DNA from 3 places in the Spongiibacter sp. genome. Region 3 is predicted to be linked to each of the others. Evidence: predicted binding sites of a transcription regulator. Region 3 holds the regulator's gene; each other region holds the start of a gene.
What was found. The regulator PhoB, encoded in region 3, activates phosphate uptake and scavenging genes when phosphate is short. The targets are predictions, from matches to a motif close to TGTCATAAANNTGTAACA.
Positions count from the first base shown of each region.

Region 1: the regulator PhoB is predicted to act here: its motif matches at 5,403-5,420, upstream of AC5DB9_RS09640 (UDP-2,3-diacylglucosamine diphosphatase).
Region 2: the regulator PhoB is predicted to act here: its motif matches at 3,196-3,213, upstream of AC5DB9_RS09335 (alkaline phosphatase PhoX).

Region 1 is NZ_CFHTQA010000021.1:35,876-43,883, forward strand. It holds gene AC5DB9_RS09625 (hypothetical protein) at 1-1,061, opposite strand, end outside; gene AC5DB9_RS09630 (protein adenylyltransferase SelO) at 1,179-2,678, opposite strand; gene plsB (glycerol-3-phosphate 1-O-acyltransferase PlsB) at 2,899-5,364, shown strand; gene AC5DB9_RS09640 (UDP-2,3-diacylglucosamine diphosphatase) at 5,488-6,309, shown strand; gene olsF (bifunctional ornithine lipid synthase OlsF) at 6,325-8,008, shown strand, end outside.
Region 2 is NZ_CFHTQA010000020.1:32,782-40,789, reverse strand. It holds gene rpe (ribulose-phosphate 3-epimerase) at 1-338, shown strand, start outside; gene AC5DB9_RS09345 (phosphoglycolate phosphatase) at 335-1,024, shown strand; gene AC5DB9_RS09340 (DUF488 domain-containing protein) at 1,053-1,640, opposite strand; gene AC5DB9_RS09335 (alkaline phosphatase PhoX) at 1,728-3,143, opposite strand; gene AC5DB9_RS09330 (anthranilate synthase component II) at 3,258-3,917, opposite strand; gene AC5DB9_RS09325 (anthranilate synthase component I family protein) at 3,914-5,320, opposite strand; gene AC5DB9_RS09320 (Trp family transcriptional regulator) at 5,329-5,595, opposite strand; gene AC5DB9_RS09315 (anthranilate synthase component II) at 5,729-6,307, shown strand; gene trpD (anthranilate phosphoribosyltransferase) at 6,322-7,359, shown strand; gene trpC (indole-3-glycerol phosphate synthase TrpC) at 7,356-8,008, shown strand, end outside.
Region 3 is NZ_CFHTQA010000062.1:3,744-11,751, forward strand. It holds gene AC5DB9_RS15815 (ABC transporter permease subunit) at 1-1,852, opposite strand, end outside; gene AC5DB9_RS15820 (PstS family phosphate ABC transporter substrate-binding protein) at 2,035-3,003, opposite strand; gene phoR (phosphate regulon sensor histidine kinase PhoR) at 3,112-4,416, opposite strand; gene phoB (phosphate regulon transcriptional regulator PhoB) at 4,426-5,136, opposite strand; gene purU (formyltetrahydrofolate deformylase) at 5,215-6,069, opposite strand; gene AC5DB9_RS15840 (SPFH domain-containing protein) at 6,094-6,942, opposite strand; gene AC5DB9_RS15845 (NfeD family protein) at 6,990-7,469, opposite strand; gene AC5DB9_RS15850 (YgiQ family radical SAM protein) at 7,633-8,008, shown strand, end outside.

The sequences.
Region 1 (8,008 bases), on a different contig from region 3:
GAGGTGGCGGTGTCCTCCGTCAGCGAGGCGTCGCCCCCATCGCGGTTGTTGTGGCTGACTAGGTAAGTGCCGTCATCCATAATCACCACAACGTTGAACATCTCGTCGTCGTCGGCTTCGGCCAGATACCAGCTTCCCACTACCGCAGGATCTGTGGTTCGAATGGCGGTAAACGGCACGGTGGCATCGGCTTCGCTACCCAGATGCAGCTCGTCGTTGACCAGGCGAACGGTATCTTGGCCGCAGCCTTCGCCAAGTTCTTCGCAAAGACCGCCGTCACCGTCGGATTGTCCGACCGCACTGAAGGTGATATCGCCGGTGTTCGGGTTCCAGTCGTAGTAACCCCATTCCGCCGTTGCGGTGCCCTGATCGTCGTTACCGTACTTGTGAGCGACGATATAGCGATCACCCTCGAGGAAGGTGAGCACATTCACTTCTTCGCCGTTGGGGCCTTTGCCATTGCTGCTTTCTCCGGCCGGTTCGACGAATAGCCAGCTAACGCGCAGATCGGCCTGCCGCGAGGCGTCAAAATGGGCCTCTGCCTCTTCGGCGCTGATCAGCGTTTTCTCTGTTGGGGTGCCCACTGCTGAGGCGTACTCGGTTTCAAAAGCGGCTTGCGATTGTCCGAGCGTCAGCGTCGCACTTTCCAGTGCAGTGTGAATCCCTTCACTGATCGTGATGCCATTGTCGGGATTGCCGTCGTCATCCAGCGACTGGAGCAAGCGCAGGATATTGCTGACCTGATCAGCCTGTTCGGTGCTGGCCATATCGGCCGGTGTAATGCGTCCGGTAGCGGTGACCGCAGGCAGTGAGATGCCGCCGATACTGAATGTGACCGTATCGCCATCCAAGTAGTCGTATTCGCCCAGCGCCGTCGTTGTGCCGCTTTTGTTGCCCGGCGATGTTTCATAGCGAATGCCGGCAACCGCGCTGTCGGTAAACACGCCGACGTTGGCCGCGGCGGGTGTTTCCGAACCGCTACCTCCTGATGATGAGCCGCCGCCTCCGCAGGCGGTGAGGACCGCTGCCAGAGCCAGCGAAGAAAGTCTGTACGGGTTCATGTTTACCTCCAGTGCAACAACATAGTGTTCAAGGAGGCAAGGGGACCACAGCGCTGATGCGTCCTCATCTCCCAAATAGGGGATACTGGGGCAACGGTTCCTGACGGCGGTGAAGACTTACGTTCCGCAGAAGGTCTGGTCTACGCGTTCTTCGTCCTTTGCTGGCAGGGCATAATCACGCCATTCCGGGCGATACTCGAAGGGCTGACTCAAGACCCGATTCAGGGTAATAAAGCCTTCCATGTCGCCCTGATACGCGGCGGCGATGGCGGCTTCCACCTGGTGGTTGCGGGGAATAAAGACCGGGTTGGCCCGGCGCATTATGCTGTCGCGTTCACTCGCTGACATCGAATCTTGATCAAGGCGCTGTTGCCAGTCGGCGAGCCAGTCGTCAAAGGCAGCGGGCAGGGTAAACAGCTCGTCAATCGCATCGTTGACGGTCAGACCGCCGATCTGCGCTGCGCGATCGCGCAGGGCTCGGAAGCTGAGGGTGAAGTCGCTGTCGTGATCCTGCAGCAATTGTAAAAACGCCTGATAGCGCTGTTCGTCGGCCTCATCCGCGTGGCTCAGGCCCAGTTTGCTGGCCATATGCTGTCGATAGGCGCTGAAAAACTGCGAGGTAAAGGCATTCAGGCTGTTCTGTGCGCGCTCCACGGCGGGCTTGAGGTCGCTCTCTCCTTCACGGCGCAGTATCGGCAGTATGGCCTGTGCCAGTTGTACCAGATTCCACTGGGCAATCGCGGGTTGGTTACCAAAGGCATAGCGACCCTGATGGTCGATGGAACTGAACACGGTGCCGGGGTGGTAGGCCTCCATAAAGGCGCAGGGACCGTAGTCGATGGTTTCACCGCAGAGCAGCATATTGTCGGTATTCATGACACCGTGGATAAAGCCCAGCGACTGCCAACGGGCAATCAGCGCGGCTTGTGCCGCGCTAATGTCATCGAGAAGTTGCTCATAGGGATAATCGGCCTCGGCGGCAGCGGGATAGTGCCGGGCAATGACATAGTCGAGTAATTGGCGCAGGGCTCCCTCGTCGTTGCTGGCGGCAAAATACTGCACGGTACCCACGCGGATATGGCTGCTGGCGACCCGGCAGAGAATACCGCCGGGCAGTGCTCGCTCGCGATACACCTTGTCGCCGGTACTCATGGCTGACAGTGCTCGAGTGGTTGGTACACCCAGCCGGTGCATGGCTTCGCTGAGCAGATATTCGCGAATCACCGGCCCCAGCGGGGATTTACCATCGCCGCCACGGGAGTAGGGCGTGGGGCCAGACCCCTTGAGTTGCAGGTCACGGCGCCGGCCCTGCGTATCGATCACCTCGCCCAGCAGCAGTGCCCGGCCATCGCCGAGCTGAGGGTTGTAGTTGCCAAACTGATGGCCTGCATATACGCAGGCGATAGGGTCGCTGCCGTCGGCCACGGCATTGCCTGACAGCACCGCTACGCCTTCCGGGCTGCGCAGCCAGTCGGGATCTATCCCCAGTTCCTCTGCCAGCGCAGTATTGAGCAAAATCAGGGCCGGATCGGGAGTGCGGCTGGCGGTCTGGCGGTGATAAAAGCGCAGCGGCAATTGCAGGTAGCTGTTGTCGAAGGCGATGGGAACGGCGCTCATAGCGGGGCCTTTTGTGTTGGTGTTGGGCAAATACTTTGTCACGAAGCACCCGTAGATTGTACGCGGGGCCCTGTGCACTTGCGATGTGCGCAGAGTGAAATTGCTGCTAACAGGCGACGCGGTTGCTGTTGGCAGGGTAAAATTGCCGCGCATTGATTATTCAGACCGGGTGCTCAGCTGTTGAGACATCGGGCAAGCCACTGTGGGAAGCGACACATTCATGTCCTGGTATACCAAGCTGTTTTTCATGTTCTGCCGCCTGGTGTCAACGCCGGTACTGGCGCTGGTAAGGCCCAATATTGTGCAGGTCGACGATGGCTTGCGTGACGCGGTGGAGGGGCGTCCCGTGTGTTATGTGTTGCGCACCTATAGCTGGACGGACCGGTTTCTGCTGGAGCGGATTCTGCGCGCCGAGGGGCTCACCCCGCTGCACCGTACGCCCGGCAAACTGCCTGTGGCGGAAAAGGCGGGCTGCCTGTATTTGCCGGTAATTGCCGGAGATCGCGGTGCGGATCGCAGCACTGCGACCATGGAAACGCTGATGGCCGGGCAGGGTGAGCAGAGCTTGCAGATCGTGCCCGTGTCGGTATTTTGGGGACGTGACCCCGGCAGCGAAACCTCGTTTCTCAAACTGTTGCTGGGCGACGGTGAGCGCGCCGGTGCCCTGCGCAAGCTGCTGGTGATTATTGCCCAGCGCAAGAACGTGATGCTGCACTTTGCCTATCCCGTTAATTTCCAGAAGCTGGTGGCGCGCACGCAGGAGCCGCAGGCGGCCGCCGTGCTGCTGGCCCGCACCCTGAGTTTCTACTTCAGTCGCCGCAAAACGGCCTCTCTGGGCCCCAGTCTGCTGTCGCGGCATGAGATCATCAATCTGGTACTGCGTCGGCCCGCTGTGCGTGAAGCCATGCAGGAGGAGCAGGCCGAAGAAAAACTCAGTGCCGCAAAAATCGAGAAAAAAGCCCGCAAGATGGCCAATGAAGTGGCGGCCAATTTCGACTCGCGGATTTTGCGGGTGCTGGATCTGATTCTTAGCTGGGTATTTCGCAAGATTTTCAGCGGCATTCGCCTGCACCATGTCGAGCGTCTGAACCGCACTGCCAACGATCGGCAATTGGTGTACATGCCGAGTCACCGCAGCCACCTCGATTATCTGCTGATTTCCTACGGCCTCTACACGCAAGGGTTGGTGCCGCCACATATTGCGGCCGGGGTGAACCTGAACTTTTGGCCGGTAGGCGGTCTGCTGCGCCGGGGCGGTGCTTTTTATATTCGCCGCAGCTTTGCCGGACAGAAACTCTATAGTGCGGTGTTTCGCAGCTATCTGGATGTCATTCTGGGGCGGGGCTACCCCGTGGAGTTTTTCCCGGAGGGCGGGCGTTCCCGTACCGGTCGTCTGCTGCCACCTAAAAAGGGCATGCTGGCGATGACGGTGGAAAGCTTCCTCGCCCAGCCGGCGCGGAAGGTCGCGCTGGTGCCGGTGTATGTGGGCTACGACAAGCTGGTGGAAGGCGCGTCCTACGTGAAGGAACTGCGCGGTGCCGCCAAGCAGAGCGAATCAGCGGGCGGTCTGCTCAAGGCCACAAGGATTTTCAAGTCGTCTTACGGCAGCCCCCATGTGGCCTTTGGTGAGCCGATTGCGCTGGAAGACTGCCTGAGCCACATCGAGCCGGAGTGGCGCAGCAAGCTGCAAAGCGGCGACGAAAGCTTTATCCCTGCGGTTGTCGACCACATCGCCCAGGAAAATATGGAGCGGGTGAATTCGGCGGCTGTCATTAACCCCATCGGTCTGGTGGCGATGATTCTGTTGTCCAGCCCCCAGCGTGCCATGGCCGAAGATGAGCTGCTGAACCAGATCGACGCCTTTGTCGCGCTGCTGAAGCGCCTGCCCTACAGTGCGGATGTCACCTTGCCGGAGGGCAGCGCGCGGGAAATTCTCGACGCTGCAGCACGCACGGCGGGGCTGTCGCGCATCGATCACCTTTGGGGGCCGATTATTACCGCCACAGGTAAAGAGGCGGTGATGCTCACCTATTACCGCAACTCGGTGATGCATGTGCTGGCGATGCCCAGTCTGATCGCGCGTTTCTTCCGCCACAGTGAGCAGGTCAGCATCGATGAATTGCGCGAATCCTGCATGCAGTTGTTGCCCTTCCTCAAGCGCGAGTTGTTTTTGCGGGTCGATTTAAACAACTGCGATGATGTCGTGGACCGGCATATCGACAATCTGGTCGAGCAGGGCTTGCTGCTGCGTCGCGGCGAGTCAGTGCTGGCTCGCCCGGAAGTGGGCAGCAATGCCTACGCGGTGCTGACCGGTCTGGGGAGGATTTTGCGTGAGACCTTTGAGCGCTACACCATGAGCAGTCTCCTGCTGGTGCATGAGCCCGGAGAAACCGCCGCGCCGCGCAGTGCCGTGGAAGAAAACCTGATCGTTATGGCCCAGCGGCTGTCGATTGTCAGCGGACGGGAAGCGCCGGAATACTTTGATAAAAACCTGTTCCGGGTATACCTCGATACCCTGATTGCCCAGAATTTGCTGTATGAGGAAAATCGTGACGGCGAGCGCTGGGTACGCTGCGATGCCCGCCTGCAACTGTTCAGCCAGCGTTGGGTCGCCCTGCTGGGGCCCGATGTCCAGCAAAGTATGTTGCAGTTAATCCGCCAGCCCACCATGAACCGCGACAGCTGAACGACGCCTTGCCCACCGCCGGTTCCGGTGGGCAAGGTTGTCATAAATCTGCCTCAGAACCGTCCCGCCTTTGTCATCGTTGCGCTCTAGCCTGTCATCAATTTAACGACAGAGGCGCCCGGTGTGACCGAGCAAGTAAAACGCTACAAAACGCTATGGCTTTCCGATATCCACCTCGGCTTCAAGGATTGCCGCGCCGAGTACCTGTTGGACTGCCTGAATCACATTGAATGCGACACCATTTATCTGGTGGGCGACGTGGTCGATCTCTGGGCCATGTCCCGCACGCTGTACTGGCCTGCCAGTCACTACGAGGTGTTGCGCACCCTGTTTCGCAAGGCCAATAGCGGCACTCGGGTGGTTTACATTCCCGGTAACCACGACGAACCGTTCCGCGACTATGTCGGGCATATTTTCGGGCCTATCGAAATCCGCAAAGAAGCGGTTTACACCACCCTCAAAGGCAAGCGTCTGTTGATGTTTCACGGCGACTGCCTGGATGAACACATGCAGCTCAGCCGCTGGGAGAATCTGGTCGGCGATGCCGCTTACGATCTGCTGCTGTTTCTCAATCGCTGGGCCAATTTCTTCCGCCGCCGCTTTGGCCATCACTACTGGTCGCTGGCGACCTATATCAAGCAGCGTATCCCCAATGCCCGTCAGGTGATCGACGTGTTTGAAGCCGCGGCCGTGCAGGAAGCCAAAAAGCGCGGTCTGGATGGCGTGATCTGCGGACATATCCACCAGCCTGCACTCAAGGATATCGACGGACTGTTGTACTGCAACGATGGCGACTGGATTGAGAACTGCACGCTCTTGGCTGAGGGCGAGGACGGTGAGCTGGAATTACTGCAGTGGACCGAGACCCGCCAGATGTTGGCAAGGGTTGGTGAACCCGCTGCAAAACCCGTGGCAGACGTGCTGCCGCTGCGACGGGTCGGATAACAACGAGGTGACAATATGATTTCCGTAGATTCGGTTATCGACGAACGTTTTCCCCGTATTGCCAAGGGCAATCCCCATATTAAACGCACGCTCACTGCGCTGCTGCGTTACCTGTTTCACGAGGCCGAGTTCAAACAGTTCGAGCGGGATTACCCGCATCTGCGTGGCAGGGACTTTGTCGAGCAGGTGCTGAACTATTTTGATTTTGGCTACGCGGTCAGTGCCCTCGACAAAGAGCGTATTCCGGTCACGGGGCGCGTGGTGATCATTGCCAACCATCCTATTGGCAGCCTCGACGGACTGGCCCTACTGAAGCTGGTATCTGAAGTGCGCGGCGATGTGAAAGTCGTGGCTAACGAAGTGCTGTATGCCCTCAAGCCGCTGCGCAGCATGTTGCTGCCGGTGGACAATATGAGTGGTAAACGCAATCGCCGGGAAAATCTTCAGGCCATCCACGAGCACCTGGAAGGCGATGGCGCGGTGATTATTTTCCCGGCCGGTGAAGTCTCGCGTTTCAGCCCGTCGGGCATTCGCGATGGTCGCTGGCGGGCGGGCTTTATCAAGTTTGCCGAGCGGGCCAATGCGCCGATTCTGCCAGTGCACATGAACGCCAGGAATTCGGTGTTTTTCTATGCACTGTCGCTGCTGGCCAAGCCGCTGTCGACACTGTGGCTGATCCGCGAAATGTTCAAACAGAACAACCGCACCGTGCGCGTCAGCATCGGCCCGGCTATTGATCCTTCTCTCTACCGCGATCTGCCGCTGACCACGCAGGCCAAAGTGCGCCTGTTCAAGCGCCACCTTTACAAGATCGGCAAGCGCCGCCGTCGTGGTGAGCCCTGCTTTATGCCCGAGGCGCAGCCGGTAGCGCACCCGGAGGACCGACGGGAACTGCGCAGCGCCATTCGTGACTGCGAACACCTGGGCAGCAACCGCGATGGCATGGATATTTATCGCTACGAGTACAGCGGCGACTGCTGCATCATGCGTGAGATCGGTCGCCTGCGCGAAATCAGCTTCCGCGCGGTGGGCGAAGGCACGGGTCTGCGTCGCGACGTAGACGCCTACGATGCCTATTACGACCACATCGTGCTGTGGGACGACAACCAGCTTGAACTGGTGGGCGCCTATCGCCTGAAGCGTGTCGCGGCATTGGAGCCGGGGCAGACGCTCTACAGTGCCAGCCTGTTTGACTACCAGCCCGATGCGGCGAACGCCGTGTTTGCGCAGGGTGTGGAACTGGGCCGCAGTTTTATCCAGCCTCGCTACTGGGGGCGCAATGCCCTGGATTACCTCTGGCAGGGTGTGGGCAAATACCTGGCTCGCTACCCCGAGCTGCGTTATATGTTTGGCCCCGTCAGCCTGAGTGATGAACTGCCTCGCGCCGCCAAAGATGCCCTGTTGGAATTCTATAGCTGCTATTTTTCCAGCGAGTCCGGCGCGGTCGATCCTGACTGGGCCAGCGCAAAAATGCCTTACCGCAGCGAGTCGGCGGTTACGCGTTTCAAGGGCGACGACTACCGGCGGGAATTTGCTGAGTTAAAGGCCATGCTGGCCGAACTGGGCTGCTCGGTGCCGACGCTGTACAAGCAGTATACTGAGCTTTGTGAGCCCGGTGGTGTCAGCTTTGCCGATTTCAATATCGATCCGGATTTTGCCGACTGTATTGATGGTCTGGTGCTGGTGGATATCGAGAAAA
Region 2 (8,008 bases), on a different contig from region 3:
GTAAGGCCGGATTGGTACTGAATCCTGCCGTTGGCCCTGACGTACTGAAATACGTGATGGACAAACTCGACATGGTACTGCTGATGTCGGTAAATCCCGGCTTTGGCGGACAGAAGTTTATTCCTTCAACTATCGATAAAGTGCGTGAAGTTCGCGCCATGATCGATGCCAGCGGCTACGACATCCGTCTGGAAGTGGACGGCGGGATTTCCGCCAAGAATATTGCTGAAATCGCGGCGGCCGGTGCCGACACCTTTGTTGCGGGTTCGGCAATTTTCAACGCCGATGACTACACCGCGGTGATCGACAACATGCGCAGCGAACTGGCCAGCGTATGATGCGTCTGCAAACGCTGTTGGGCGAGGCACCGTTGCAGGCACTGCTGTTCGATCTGGACGGCACGCTGGTCGATAGCGTGCCCGATCTGGCCGCGGCGATGGACCACGCTCTGGAATTTTGCGGCTACCCGCCTGCTGGCGAGGCGCGTGTGCGGACATGGGTGGGCAATGGCGCGCCTAAACTGGTTGAGCGGGCATTGACCTGGGCGCTGGAAGTCAGTGAGCAGCAGGCTCCACAGGCTCAGCAGCGCGTGTTGCTGGAAGCGTTCTACAACGCCTACGCCGAAGACAGCAGTTCGCGCAGTCGCCTGTTTGACGGGGTACGCGAGGCGCTGGAGTACTGGCAGGCGGCAGGCATTAAACTGGCCTGTGTCACCAATAAACCCGAGCGTTTCACCCATCCTATCCTCGCCACCTTTGATTTGCAGGAGTTGCTGCCGGTCGTGGTCGGCGGGGACACTCTGCCGACTCGAAAGCCTGATCCTGCGCCGCTGGTTCTGGCGTGTGAGCAGCTCGGGGTGTCGCCGAAAAATGCGGTGATGGTTGGTGATTCCAGCAACGATATTCAGGCGGCGCATGCGCTCGGCATGCCCGCGGCCTGTGTCAGTTTCGGCTATAACCACGGCGCGCCGATTCAAGAGGCGGGTGCCGACTTGCTGGTCGATCATTTCAGCGACCTGGTCTAGGTCGTCATGCTGTCGCGTCCCGGCGAATTCAGTCGGGTTTGCGGTAGGCGTGCTGTCGACACTGCGCCTGCCAGGCCAGCGGCAGGCAGGCGCATTCCGGGGTAAGCATATCCGGCTGAATATTCTGAATTTGCATTAGCCGCCGCTCCAGCGCGGCTTCGTCCTCCAATACACCATCGTGCTCGATATGCAGCACTGGCTGCTGTCGTTGGTGCAGCAGGTAGTGACCGATCAGCAGGCTGCGATGGCAGGTCGCCGGGTCTTTCTCCGCACACATCAGCGCAATGCGCAGGGATTTTTTCATTCCGGCAAACACCCGTTCGATGCCGTTCAAAAACAGCTCGGCGGTTTGCAGACGGTCAAACTGCACCTGTCCGCGGTCATCATAATGGGCAGGGTCTTTGGAGCGCGGGCCGAGTTCATCCCCCAGATATACGTAATGGATACCGGCTGCGCGCAAAGAAGCGGCCAGTGGCTCGCGGTGATAATCGTGGAAGGCCTTGCTGTAGGGCACCGAGCGCACGTCGGCGATCGCATCAATCCGATGCTGGCGAAGTTGCGCCAGAAAGGTATCCAGCGGTTTGGTGGCATAGCCTATGGAGAACAGCTCGGGCATGGGCAGGTCGGTGTGCAAAGCGCAGCATTGTACACCGGCTATGGCGGCAACGCAGGGCGTGGCGTCTGCCCTGCGTTGCTTGCGTGACTAGCGGTACTCCTCGGGGATGGTCAGCTCGTAGGTCGTGCCAAACCAGGGGATGCCGAGATTGACCGGGCCGCGCTGCGAGCTGAAGTACAGGCGACTGCCGTCGGCGGTAAACGCCGGTCCGGTCAGCTCGCTTTCGCCACCCGGTACCTGCAGCAGGATTTTCGCGGGCTGGTTGGGAATCATCACCATCAGCCGCATGGCGTCGCCGTCTTCGGCCACAATCACATCGCCAGCGGGGCTGACGACCAGGTTGTCGACATCGTCGTAGGGCAGTTCGTCGACGGCCGTCAATTGCTCGTTGTCGAACACGACTTCGATCAGCTCGTTGTCGACGTCCAGCGCATACACGCGGTTGTCGCCTTTACAGGCAAAGAAGATCACCGCACGCAAGGGGTGGTCGCTGCCATCGACGGTCTGGCGCTGACCTTCGGGGAATTCCTGAGTCCAGATGCCTTCGCCACCTTTGAATACGGTGCCGGGTGCGCCGACACCCGTGGCTTCAATTTCACTGCGCACCTCGGCCTGAGTGCGCTCCGGGGACTGTACCGCGACCCATTTCACCTTGTGCAGTTTGCGGGCGACGTCGAGGTCTTCCTGATAGCCACCGGCCTCGAAGCCCTCAATTTCCAGAACCTCCAGCAGGCCGTTGTCCAGGTCGAGACCTTCCTTGCCATTGATCGACGTCTTGGCGCCGACCGAGGTGAAGCGGTAGAGGCGTCCGCTGCCGCTGTCTTCTGTCAGATAAAGGGTGCGCGTTGGCAGATCGACGGCGACGGCCTCGTGATTAAAGATGCCCAGCGCCGGGCGGGCAACGGCATCGTCGGCACTGCCAAAGGGGTCGCACTCGTAAACCTGACCGTCACTGACTTCCTCGCAGGACAGCCAGGTTTGCCAGGGCGTCGCGCCGCCTGCACAGTTGTTGCGGGTGTCGCGAAGAATACGGTAGTTGTCACTGATATCGCCGTTGGCATCGAAGCGCAGCGCGCCGACGCCACCGGGGGTGGATTCACTGTTGGAGACATAGACCCAGCCGCCGTCATCGGCCTGGAACACGGCGCCGCCATCGGGGTTGCTGTGCCAGAGCGTGAAGTTAAAGGACGGCGAAAAACCGGCTCGCGCCACACGGCGAATAGAGAAACCCTCGGGAATCAGCGTGCCGTCGACATCGGATTCAACCAGATTGCCGATATTGGCAAGGGGGCCGGCCTGGAGCGGCAGTTCGGTGGCCGGAACTACCGGGTCCGGAACGTCGGGGACATCGGGCACGTCTGGAACGTCCGGGGTGTCAGGGGTGGAGCTGTTGTTGGATGAGCTGGACGAGCCGCCACAGCCGTATATGCCAAGGGCAACTGAGCCCAGAAACATGGATCGCAGTACTTGGCGGCGACTGCTGATGAGTTTTTTTGACGTCACGACATCCTCCTGTAAACGGCCAAAGACAAAGCCGAATACGCTAGAGGAAAAGTATGGCAGTTTGATGAAAGTGTGATGTAGCGGGTGTAAAACGTCACCCGCTAACAGTCGTCTTCAAGCGAACAGAAAGTTGCGAATCAGCTCCTTGCCGCCCTCGGTCGCAAAGGATTCCGGGTGAAACTGAATGCCGAAGATAGGGTAGTCGCGGTGCTGAATTCCCATGATTTCAAAATCACCGCCCTGACGGATGCGCGATAAATTATCGAATTCCCTGGCCGGGAAGTCGCCGACCAGCGCTGTCAGTTGCAAGCACTCGGGGAAGGATTCGGCCTCGGCCATCAGTGAGTGGTAGCGCATCACTTCCAGTTGATCGGGAATGTTGGCGAACATGCCCTGACGGTTATGACTGATGGGGCTGATTTTGCCGTGCATGGGCCGCGGGGCTTTAACGACCTTGCCGCCGAACACATGGACAATGCCCTGCATACCCAGGCAGACGCCCAGCAGCGGCGTGGTTTTGCCCAGTTCGGCAATCACCTGCGCACAAACACCGAAATAGTGCTCGTCATCCGGCGAGCCCGGGCCGGGTGAGACAATAATCCGGTCGGCCTGCATTTCGCGAATTTGCGCGAGACTCAGCTCGTCGTTGCGTTTCACCACAATGCTGAAATCGTCCACCGCGCCACGGTTTTTCTCGGAGGTGAGAATTTCGCCGATGTACTGATAGAGGTTGTAGGTAAAGGAGTCGTAGTTGTCGATAATCAGTACTTTCACGATGCGGCCCCCTGGTCGGCGCTGTGGTCCATAAAGGCATCCAAGACTTTTTTGGTGCCAGCAAATTTGCGCACGATTTCTTCGTACTCATCGTCGGGGTTGGAGTCGTAGACGTTGCCGCCACAGGTTTGCACGTAGGCCTCCTCACCGTTGGCAAACACCGTGCGAATCGGAATGGCAAAGGTGCAGTCACCGTTAAAGGAGAAGTGGCCGACCGCGCCGCCGTAGGGGCCGCGACCGTCGTTTTCCAGGGCGTTAATAATTTTCATCGCCTCGATTTTGGGCGCGCCGGTGAGGGTGCCCGCCGGGAAATTACTCGCCAGTGCCGAGAACATGTCTTCACCCTCAGCGATAATGCCCACAATTTCGCTGGAAATATGCTGCACGTGGCTGAAGCGTTTGATGTCCATCAGGCTGCGCACTTTCACCGTGCCAAACTCGGCGACCCGGCCGATATCATTGCGGTGCAGGTCAACAATCATATTGTGCTCGGCAATTTCCTTGGGGTCGTTAAGCAGGGTGCGGGCCAGTGCGGTATCTTCTTTTTCGTCGGCGCCGCGCTTGGTGGTGCCCGCCAGTGGAAAGGTTTCCATCTCGCCCTGGCGCAGGCGGAACAGCAACTCGGGGCTGGCGCCAATCAGTTTCTGCTGACCGAATTTTACGTAGTACATCTGCGGCGAAGGGTTAATCTCGCGCATCTTCTCGTAAATATTGATGGTGTCGCCTTCCAGCTTGAAGCGCTTTTTAAAGCCCACTTCGGTCTGAAAGATTTTGCCGTCGATAATATCCTGCTTCACTTTCATCACTGCTGAGCGATGATCTTCGCGGCTCATGGTTTCGCCCATGGCGGTGATTTTCAACGGGCCGTTCACCACGTCGTCGGCGCTCAACAGGGCCTCGATTTCTGCCAGACGGCTGTCGCTGTAGTAAAAGTAGAAAACCTCACCGGTCATCTTGTCGAGAATCAGGCCGTCTTTGAACAGGCCGAAGCGGAAGGCATCGAACAGCTCGCTGTGCTGAATGCTTAGGCTGGGCTCGAAGTAGTTCATCGCGTCGTAGCCCAGATAGCCGGTGAGGCCGCCTGCGTATTTGCGCGAGATGATGTTCTGGGGAACGATCTCGCGCAGCAGCTGGTAGGGATTCTCGCTGGGGTAGTCGACCTTGCTGCCGTCGCGCTCTTCAATGGTCAGGGTATTGCCGTTGGCGTAGAGCAGCTTTTCCGGATCGAAACCGATAATCGAATGGCGGGCAATATGACTGTCTTCGCCCAGCGACTCCAGATAAAAGCAGTTGTCGTAGCGGCGCTCGATCTTTTTAAACAGGCTGAAGAAATCGCAGTCTGCCGTCAGCGTGGTGTAGTGGGGTTTGCGCGGCAGTGAAATGCGCGGCGGTGTCTGGCTCATAAGGGCGCTTATTCCGGTGAATGTTGTTTGAGGGCGCGGGAACCACGGGTCACGGTGGCAATCCCAACGCCGAGCTGTTCGGCAATCTGGCGTTGCGGCAAGCCGGCGGCCAGCAGTTTGAAAATCTGCAGGCGCTTGCTGATCTCCAGCAGCTCGGACGGGGTCAGCAGGTCGCTGAGCAGCTGTTCGAGGCTGTCCGGATCACGGGCCGTCAGCAGGTGTTCGATCAATTCCCGCTGGTAGTGTTTATCCATAGTGTTGCGCGATGTATTCATGTACTAGTACACTATCACAAATCGCGCCAAGTTCAAGCGCGGTGTCGCAGATGTTTTCACGGCGGGGCTTGCGTACAATGCCGCTTCGCATCCGGTGCGGTCGGTCCGGGGCTTTCAGGCGGGAGCAGCCGCAATGCTGTTGATGATAGACAACTACGACTCCTTTACCTATAACGTGGTGCAGTATCTAAGCGAGCTGGGCGCGGCGGTAGAGGTGGTGCACAACGACGCGATCAGCGTTGACGAGATTCGCGCGCTGGCGCCCAGTCACCTGGTGATCTCGCCCGGTCCCTGCACGCCGGACCAGGCGGGCGTATCGATGGCGGCGATTGCGGCCTTCGCCGGGCAAATACCGATTCTCGGTGTGTGCCTGGGCCACCAGTGTATCGGCCAGGTATTTGGCGGTCGCGTGGTTCGCGCCCGCCGGGTGATGCACGGCAAAACCTCGGCTATTCACCATCGCGGTGAGGGTGTGTTCAGTGGCTTGCCCGCGCCGTTTACCGCTACCCGCTACCACTCGCTGGTCGTTGAGTCAGCCGCTTTGCCGGACTGTTTGGCAGTGACCGCCTGGACGGCGGACGAGCATGGCGAGGTCGACGAGATTATGGGGCTGCGCCACCGCGAATGGGATATCGAGGGCGTGCAGTTTCACCCCGAGGCGATTCTGAGCGAGCAGGGTCACGCATTGTTAAAGAATTTTCTGGAGCGCTAATAATGAGCGAAACCATGGATATCAAAGGCGCACTGGCGCGAGTCATCAAACAGCTGGATTTGACCACCGAGGAAATGCAGGCGGTGATGCGCGACATTATGACCGGCCAGTGCAGCGAGGCACAGATTGGCGCGTTTCTGATGGGCCTGCGCATGAAAAGCGAGAGCCTGGACGAGATTGAAGGTGCGGCGCGGGTCATGCGCGAGCTGGCCACGCCGGTGGATGTCAGCGGCCTGGACTACGTGGTGGACATTGTCGGCACGGGCGGCGACGGCGCAAACCTGTTCAACGTGTCCTCGGCCAGCAGCTTTGTGGTAGCTGCGGCGGGTGCGCGCGTGGCCAAGCACGGCAATCGTTCGGTGTCGTCCAAAAGCGGCAGTGCGGACTTGCTGGAAAAGGCCGGCATTGTGCTCGATCTCAGCCCCGAGCAGGTGGAGCGCTGTATTCGCGAAGTGGGGCTCGGCTTTATGTTTGCCGTGAATCACCACAGCGCCATGCGCCACGCCATCGGCCCGCGCCGGGACCTGGCCCAGCGCACGATTTTCAATATTCTCGGCCCGCTGACCAACCCCGCCGGGGTGACCCGCATGGTGCTGGGCGTCTTCACCCCCGAGCTGTGTCGTCCGCTGGCAGAGGTCATGCGCCGCTTGGGCGCGGAACATGTGATGGTGGTGTGTTCCTCGGAGGGCCTCGACGAAATCAGTCTGGCGACGCCGACGCAGGTGGCGGAGTTGAAGGACGGCGAGATCACCGAGTACACGCTGACCCCGGAAGATGTCGGCATTAAGAGCCAGAGCCTGATTGGTCTGTCGGTGGACGGCAGCGAGGCGTCGCTGGCGCTGATCCGCAATGCGCTGAGCAAGCGCGACAACGAAGCGGCGGAAAAAGCGGCGGATATGATTGCTCTCAATGCCGGTGCGGCGCTGTATGTGGCCGGTGTCGCCAGCAGTTTGAAGAACGGTGTGGCGCTGGCGGAAGATGTGATTCACGGTGGCCGGGCTCTGGAAAAAATGCAGGAGTTAGCCGCCTTTACCCAAGGAATGACGCAATGAGCCTGCCGACGGTTCTGACCCGAATTATTGATCGTAAACACGAAGAAGTGGCTGAGCGTCAGGCGCGCAAATCTGTTGCGGCGCTGCGTGATGACATTGCGTCGGCGTCTGCCCCGCGCGGCTTTGTCCAGGCCATGGCCAGCAAGCTGGCTGCCGGACAGTCGGCGGTCATTGCCGAAGTGAAAAAGGCGTCGCCCTCCAAGGGTGTGATTCGCGAAGATTTCCGTCCCGCCGAGATTGCGCGCAGTTACGAGCGCGGCGGTGCGGCCTGCCTGTCGGTGCTCACTGATGCCGATTTCTTTCAGGGCAGCGAAGCCTATCTTCAGCAGGCCCGTGCGGCCTGTTCACTGCCGGTAATTCGCAAGGACTTTATTGTCGACCCTTATCAGGTCTACGAGGCGAGGGCGATTGGCGCAGACTGTATTCTGCTGATTGTGGCGGCGCTGGACGACGTGCGTATGGCCGAGCTGAATGCGCTGGCGATTGAGCTGGGTATGGATGTGCTGATTGAGGTCCATAACGCCGAGGAGCTGGAGCGGAGTCTGCCACTGGGCAATCGTCTGGTGGGCATTAATAACCGCAACTTACACAACTTCGACACCAGCCTTGAGACGACGTACTCGCTGCTGGCGCAGATTGGCGATGAGCG
Region 3 (8,008 bases):
CGACCCCCACCAGGCTTTGCCAAGGTGTGGCGCCGAGAGCCAGTGATCCATAACTGAGGTGTTTGGGAACAGAGAAAATAGCGTCTTCAGCGATAGAGAAGATGGTTGGAATCACCGCAAACCCCATCGCCACCCCAACCACCAGCGCATTGCGCTGATCGAAGGCAATACCAAGATCATTGGTCAGCCAGGCGCGCATATCACCGCTGAAGAAGGCACGTTCCATCGGTGCGCTCAGTTCGACACAACCCATCACTACCGCGATGACCACCGGCACCAGCAGCACCGGGTGCCAGCCGTCGGGCACGCGATTCCGCCAATCCGCCGGGATGCGTGACCAGCACCACGCGAACGCCAAAATCGCGACCGGCATGGCAATAAACACCGAGAACACCGCCGGGAGGTTGCGTTCAATGAACGGCGCCAGCCAAAGCCCGGCGAGGAACCCGAGGATAACGGTGGGCAAGGCCTCCATGAGTTCGATGATCGGCTTCACCTTGCGGCGCAGCGCCGGTGCCATGAAATAGGCCGTGTAGATAGCCCCGCAAATCGCCAGTGGCGCGGCAATCAGCATGGCGTAAAAGGCGGCTTTCAGGGTACCAAACGCCAACGGAGCAAAACTGTACTTCGGCTCGAAATCATTGTCTGCCGCCGAGGACTGCCACACGTAGTCGGGCTCTGGATAGCTTTCGTACCAAACCTTGCTCCACAACACGGACCAGGAAACTTCAGGGTGCTCGTTGTGCACAGCATACCGCTGGATAGTGCCCTGCCCGGATTCGACCAGCAGCGCATCTGCCCGAGGCGCGATAGCCAGGCCGGATACCTGTTTTGCGTCCAGGTCCTGACTCAGAAGCCGACGCTCGGATGTACTGTGGTATATGTCGAGGTGGCCGTCCCGACTGACACTGAGAAAGCCTTTCCGGCGATGTTCGGTAACCAGCTCGCTCGGCGTACTTTCCGCGTCAAAGCGACGGACGAACTGCAATCGATAACCGGTGTCGCGGCTGGCATCACGCACAACAAACCACTGACTGATCTCGCCCTTATCCGTGGCCGTCAACAGCGAGATCCCGCCCAGCAAGAACCGGGCATCAGTCAGACTGCCACCCTCTGTGAGACGTCCGCGATCGGTAATCTTCAGGCTGCGCATATCAATCAGCCGGTAATCGCCCTGCTGACTCAAAACATACAACCAATGCTGGCGCGGGCCGATCAACAGGTAGTCTGCGGGGACGTCCAGCGTCGGCAGTTTAAGAATCTCTTCTTCCAGCGTGACCTCCTCGGTAAGGAAGTCTTCTTCTTTGGTCCAGCGCCGCCCAACCAAGTGTCCATCGCTCACGCCAACAATCAGCAGCGCATCTTCACTGTCTCTAAGCGCCAGTTTGTCCAGCGCCGCCTCGGCAACCGCTACCCCGTCGTTACCGTAAGGGTAGCGCAGCAGCGGTGTAATCACGCGCTTGTCGCCGGGATAACTTACACGATAGTCGTGTTTAACAATCAGTACTCGACCGTCGTCCTGCCCCAGGGCAATGACGCGACTGTCTTCCGACTCCAACGCGAAGCTGCGAATCGCCGAGGATAAAGGCAACTGCTCGCGCAGGACTTCGTCCCCATTCTGAGCATTGAAAAACAGGGCATCACCCTGACTGCCCAGGCGGAAGCCGATTTCCGTCTGCTCTTCGATCGCATGGTAAAGGGGGGCTTCGGTAACCGGCAGGGTAAACTGCTCTTCCAGCTCGATATCTGCCGATGTAAACAGAGGCAGAATTTCGTAGAGAAGATAGAAGAAGATCAACAGAATAGATAACAGCACACCGATACCACCAGCGGTGATCGTTGCGGTGGTCATCTTATCCTTAATATGCCGCCACCGGCGCTGCGCCGACGCAGCTGCCCGCACCTCGGATTGCTTCATACGTTTAAAACTCTGCTTCTGTGAATACGTGAAATGCTACAGCCACCGCATGTCGTCAGCGTGACAGCAATGCGAGGACACTGCTCACAGCCATCCCCGCATCAGTTGAGTCCGAGTTACATATCCAGCTTCTTGAGGATACGCTCTACGACACTCGCGGGCAGCGGCACATAACCATCTTTCACCACCACTTCCTGGCCCTGTTTAGACAGCACCATTTTCAGGAACTCGCGCTCAAGCGGAGCCAATGGCTTGTTCGGCGCCTTGTTCACATAGACGTAGAGGAAGCGCGAAAGCGGATAACTGCCATTGATCGCGTTTTCCGGGTTGGCGGCTACTGCGGCACTTTTGTCGCTCTTGGCAATGGGCACAGCACGCACACTGGAAGTGGTGTAACCGATACCGCTGTAGCCAATACCGTTAACCGATGTGGATACTGACTGAACAACAGAAGCCGATCCTGGCTGCTCGTTCACACCGTTTTTGAAATCCCCTTTACACAGCGCTTCACCCTTGAAGTAGCCGTAAGTACCAGATACCGAGTTCCGGCCAAACATTTGAATATCGCGCCCTTCCCAGGCGCCAGTCATACCCAGTTGCCCCCAGCGGCGAACATCATCCGGGTAGCCACATTTGCGGGTGCTGGAGAAGATCGCATCCACCTCGGCCAGCGTCATACCATCGATGGGGTTGTCTTTGTGGACAAAGATAGCCAGGGCGTCAATGGCCACCGGGACGGCCGTCGGCTTGTAGCCGAAACGCGCTTCAAAGGCTTCTATTTCCTTGTCCTTCATTTTGCGGCTCATTGGCCCCATATTGGACGTGCCTTCTGTCAGCGCCGGCGGCGCAGTGGAAGACCCCGCAGCCTGAATCTGAATATTGACGTTGGGATAGTTGCGCTTGAAATCCTCGCCCCACAGCGTCATCAGGTTTGCGAGCGTATCCGAGCCAACGCTGGACAGGTTTCCGGAAACGCCGGATGCTTTTTCATAGGTGGGCAGGCCCGCATCCACATCGGTCGCGGCACTGGCCAGTGAAGAAGAAAGGCCAATTACTGCAGCAATCAGGCAATTTTTGAGTTTCACCGTCGTCTCCCAAGTCATGCAAAAGGTCGTAGATTTAACACGGCCGTCATTTTATCGACGAAATATGACTAAATTGTTACAGGCAGCGTAGCTTTTATTACAGCGTTGTCACGCTGCAGATTCAGCCTTCGTTGCCAAGGATTTGGGGAACAGACAACTGAAGGTACTGCCGTTTCCGGGGTGACTGCGCACCCTCAGCTCGCCGCGATGTCGAAGCAGTACATGTTTGACAATTGCCAAGCCCAGCCCGGTGCCGCCGGTATCCAGCGAGCGACTCTGATCCACGCGATAAAAGCGCTCGGTCAAGCGGGGAATATATTGCGGTTCAATGCCAATACCGCTGTCCTGGACTTCCAGCACCGCATGACTGTCGGTCTGGTACCAGCGCAGCACAATGCGGTCACCTTCAGTGGTGTAACGGGCAGCGTTGACGGCCAGGTTAGACAATGCACTGCGTATTTCCGTCGCCTGCCCTTTCAGTACGATACTGTCGTCGCATTCTATTTCGATGCTGCGATCACCCTTCGCCGCCGCCAGCGCCTCTTCTCGGACCATTTCCAGCAGAGGTCGCAAGACAATACGATCCTGTTCTTTGGGCTTGGGCACCGACTCCAGTCGCGACAGCAGCATCAGGTCCTGAATCAGGTGATGCATTCTGCGAGACTGCTTCAGCATTTGTTCAATAGCACGATCCCAGCGCGGATTTTCGCCGCCGTGTTCCGCGAAGGTTTCGAGGTAGCCATTGATAACCGTCAGAGGGGTGCGCAATTCGTGGGATACGTTCGCCACGAAATCCTTGCGCATTTTTTCAAGGCGATAAGTCCGGGTGATATCCCGGGCAAACAGCAGGCGATTACGCTCGGCAAAGAAGCTGATACTGATACTCAGCTGAATGTCTGCATTCACCGGGGAGGCCATTTCCAGCGGTGCCCCGTATTTTTCGGCCTCGTAATAGCCGACAAATGATGGCGCACGAATCAGGTTGAGCAGCTGGAGGCCGGTATCGTCCTCTCGCCGCAGCCCCAACAACTCCGATGCCGCATCGTTACACCATTCGATATTGCCCTGATGATCGAGCATCACCACCGCGTCAGACATGGACGCGAACGACGCTCGCAGATAATCAATCATGGCCTGCAAGCGATCGTGATCCCCCGTCGCCTGCTTCTGCATATCATAAATGGTATCGAAAATTTGACCCCACATGCCTATCGCCTCTGGCGGCTCCGTCCCGGAGCCTCGGTATAGCCAGTCGCTCAAACGTTGAAGCTGCCAAAGCAGCCAGGTGCAGATTCCCGCGGCCACCACAAACACCGGCCAGGCACCCAGTTCGAACGCTGTCGACAGAACCGCAGCAGCTGCCAGCGGCAGCATGACTCTGACCAGTTCCGTCTTCCAATCGTAATACCGCATGAACCGGCGCTATGCGCTGACTCCTGTTGCTGAAAAGCGGTAACCGGTGCCTCTTACGGTCTGGATAAGCTGACCAAAATCGCGGCTGTCTGTGAGAAGTGCCTTGCGCAGTCGACGGATATGCACATCCACCGTGCGCTCTTCGACATAGACATTGGTGCCCCACACCTGATCAAGAAGCTGTCCACGGCTGTAGGCACGCTCCTGGTGGGTCATGAAGAATTTGAGAAGTTTGAACTCTGTCGGCCCCATATCGAGAGGCACGTTATCGGCAAAAACGCGGTGACTGGCGGGATCGAGGCGCAGGCCATCCACATCGATACTCTCTTCCTGGTCGGGCGTGCTCACCCGGCGCAATACCGCCTTGATGCGGGCCAGCAGTTCGCGAGAGGAAAAAGGCTTGGTGATGTAATCGTCAGCGCCAACGTCCAGCCCCTGCACGCGGTTGTCTTCATCGTCTTTGGCGGTGAGCATGATAACCAGCATATCGCGAGTCAATTCCTCACGCCGCAGGCGCCGCAGCAACTCGATACCGCTGGTGACCGGCATCATCCAGTCGAGCAGCACCAGGTCTGGTCGCTGATCAACAATAATGCCGTGAGCTTCCTGGGCATTGGCTGCCTCCAGGCAATCGTAGCCCGCAAGTTCCAAGCCTACGCGAATCATTTCGCGAATGGCTGCCTCGTCATCGACGATGAGGATGGTCTTGGTTGTCGTCATGCTTGTCCCTTTAACGCCGCCTAAGTACTTGAGCCTGCATTTAAACGGTCTTTAATGACAATTTTATGACAAGTCAGTCTAGTCGAATACGACGGTTTTATTGCCGTGAACCAGTACCCGGTCTTCCAAGTGGTTACGTAAGGCTCTGGCAAGCACTGACTTTTCCACATCTTTGCCGAGCCGAACCAAATCATCTTTGCTGTGGCGATGTGACACTCGGATGACATCCTGCTCAATAATTGGCCCTTCATCCAGCTGTTCTGTCACATAGTGACTGGTCGCGCCAATCAGCTTCACACCACGGTCATACGCCTTTTGGTAGGGGTTGGCGCCAACAAACGACGGTAAAAAGCTGTGGTGAATATTAATCATTCGACCGGCGTAGGCTCGACAGAATTCCGGGGGGATAATCTGCATATAGCGAGCAAGGACGATACAGTCCGCTTCGTAAGCCGCTGCGAGCGACTGGACTTTCTCATGGGCAGGCGCCTTGTTATTCGGGTCGACTTGCACGTGTTCGAAGGGAATGCCGTGCCACTCCACCATACTGCGTAGGTTTTCGTGATTGGAGATAACACAGGGAATGTCGCAATACAGTTCACCACTGTGCCAGCGGTGCAACAGATCAGCAATGCAGTGGGAGGCGTGGCTGGCCATAATCACCACGCGACGGCGGCGTGCCGAATCCACCAGTTCCCACTCCATCCCGTATTCTTCGGCAATGGGACGGAACGCTTCCCTCACCGCATCGGCTTTCATGCCCAGCGACTCGGCGGTAATTTCATTGCGCATGAAGAACCAATTGCTGTCGGCATCAGAATGGTAATTGGCCTCGGTCAGCCAGCCCCCCTGTTCTGCCACAAACTGGCTGACACGGGCAACAATCCCGACGCGATCGGGACAACTGGTGATAAGGCGGTAAGTGTGCTGCATGGTAATTCTGTAAACCTTACTAAATCAGACTTTATTCAATATTCCGCGCACGGCCTGAGGCAGATCTGCGGGCAGCACCACGGTTTTGGCGTTGCCAGATGCCGACAGCTCTTTGAGCGCCTCGGTGTACTTTTCGCCCAGCAGATAAAGCACTGGCAGCTCATCGCCCTTCACGGCGTTGGAGACCAGTTCGATCGCCGTCCCGCTGGCTTTGGCCAGTACGACTTCGGCCTGGGCATCGCGGCGAGACGCCTCAAGACGCCCTTCTGCTTCGAGGATCGCAGCCTGCTTCTCGCCTTCCGCCTTGGTCACAGCCGCCCGCCGTTGACGCTCGGCAGCGGCCTGCTCTTCCATCGCGCGCTGCATCGTCGGAGAGGGGTTAATGTCCTGAATTTCAACCGTCTTCAGGGTAATTCCCCAGTCGGCAATATCATCGGAGATCGCCGCTTTTAGCTTGGCTTTAATCTGATCGCGGGACGACAGTGCCGAGTCCAGCGACATCTCACCGACAATCGAGCGCAACGCCGTCTGAACGAGATTCTGGATGGCGATGTTGTAATCCTCAACGCCGTATACCGCTTTCTCTGGCGATACGATGTTGATGTAGGCGACAGCGTTAGCAATGATCACCGCATTATCTTCGGTGATCACTTCCTGTGAAGGGATATCGAGCACGATATCCTTGGTCGTGATTTTGTAAGCGACCTGGTCAACGTAGGGAATAATGAAGTTCAACCCGGGATTCAGGGTGCCGTGGTATTTTCCCAGACGCTGCACGATGTGCTTATAGCCTTGAGGGACCGTCTTAACGCCCATCCCCAGCGTTACGATTACCAGAACCAGCAACGCGCCGGTAACAGCCAAACCATCCATTGTTATCTCTCCTGAAGTAGTGGGATTCGCCGAGTTGGCGGAGCGAATCAGTCCGCGGCGCCGAAACGCGCATCCAGTGGGCGGACGATCAGAGAGTTCCCTGACACATCTTCCACAACAACGCGGTCACCCACGGCAACCGGCTCGCGACAAATGTACATCCACTCATCGTTTCCCAATACCGGGATACTGAAACGCACAGCGCCTTCGCCATGGGAACCGGCACGAATCACCATGCCTTCCTGACCGACGACCTGCTCTCTGGACATACCCGAGAGGCTGCGGTTTTTCATGCGTGGATGAACAAATTTGAACCAGAGGAAAAGGTCAAACGCCGACAGGCAGGCCCAGATCAGCAACTGAATACTGAAGTCCAGAGGCACAACCGCCGTAATGAGGCCGACGGCGATCGCACTGGCGCCAAACCACAGCATCACGAAACTCGGTACAACGGCCTCGCTGGCAACCAGCAGCAGACCGAACACCATCCAGTGCCAGTATTGAATTGTGTTATTGAACCACTCCATCCCTGCCCCTTTTGCCTTGTCACGAACGCAGGCACTATTTAGCCACGATCAGCACCAATAGCAAGCACACAGCGGTAAAATTGCGCGGAAACTCATTGGTCACAGCCAGCAGAAAGGCGCAAATTCCGGTACAATGCGCTCCTTATCGGAGAGTAGCCAAACCATGTCTGTACCACCGGCCATATTCAGCCATCGCCCCTATTGGGCCGAGTGCTTCGGCACAGCCCCGTTCCTGCCGACGAGCCGGGAAGAAATGGATGCGTTGGGCTGGGACAGCTGCGACATTATTATTGTCACCGGCGACGCCTACGTCGACCATCCCAGTTTTGGCATGGCAGTCATCGGCCGCACCCTCGAAGCGCAGGGCTTTCGCGTTGGCATCATTTCCCAGCCCGACTGGCAGTCGGCCGAGGCGTTCAAAATACTGGGGCGCCCGAACCTGTTCTTCGGTGTAGCCGCCGGGAACATGGACTCGATGATCAATCGCTACACCGCAGATCGCCGCCTGCGTCATGACGACGCCTACTCGCCCGATAATG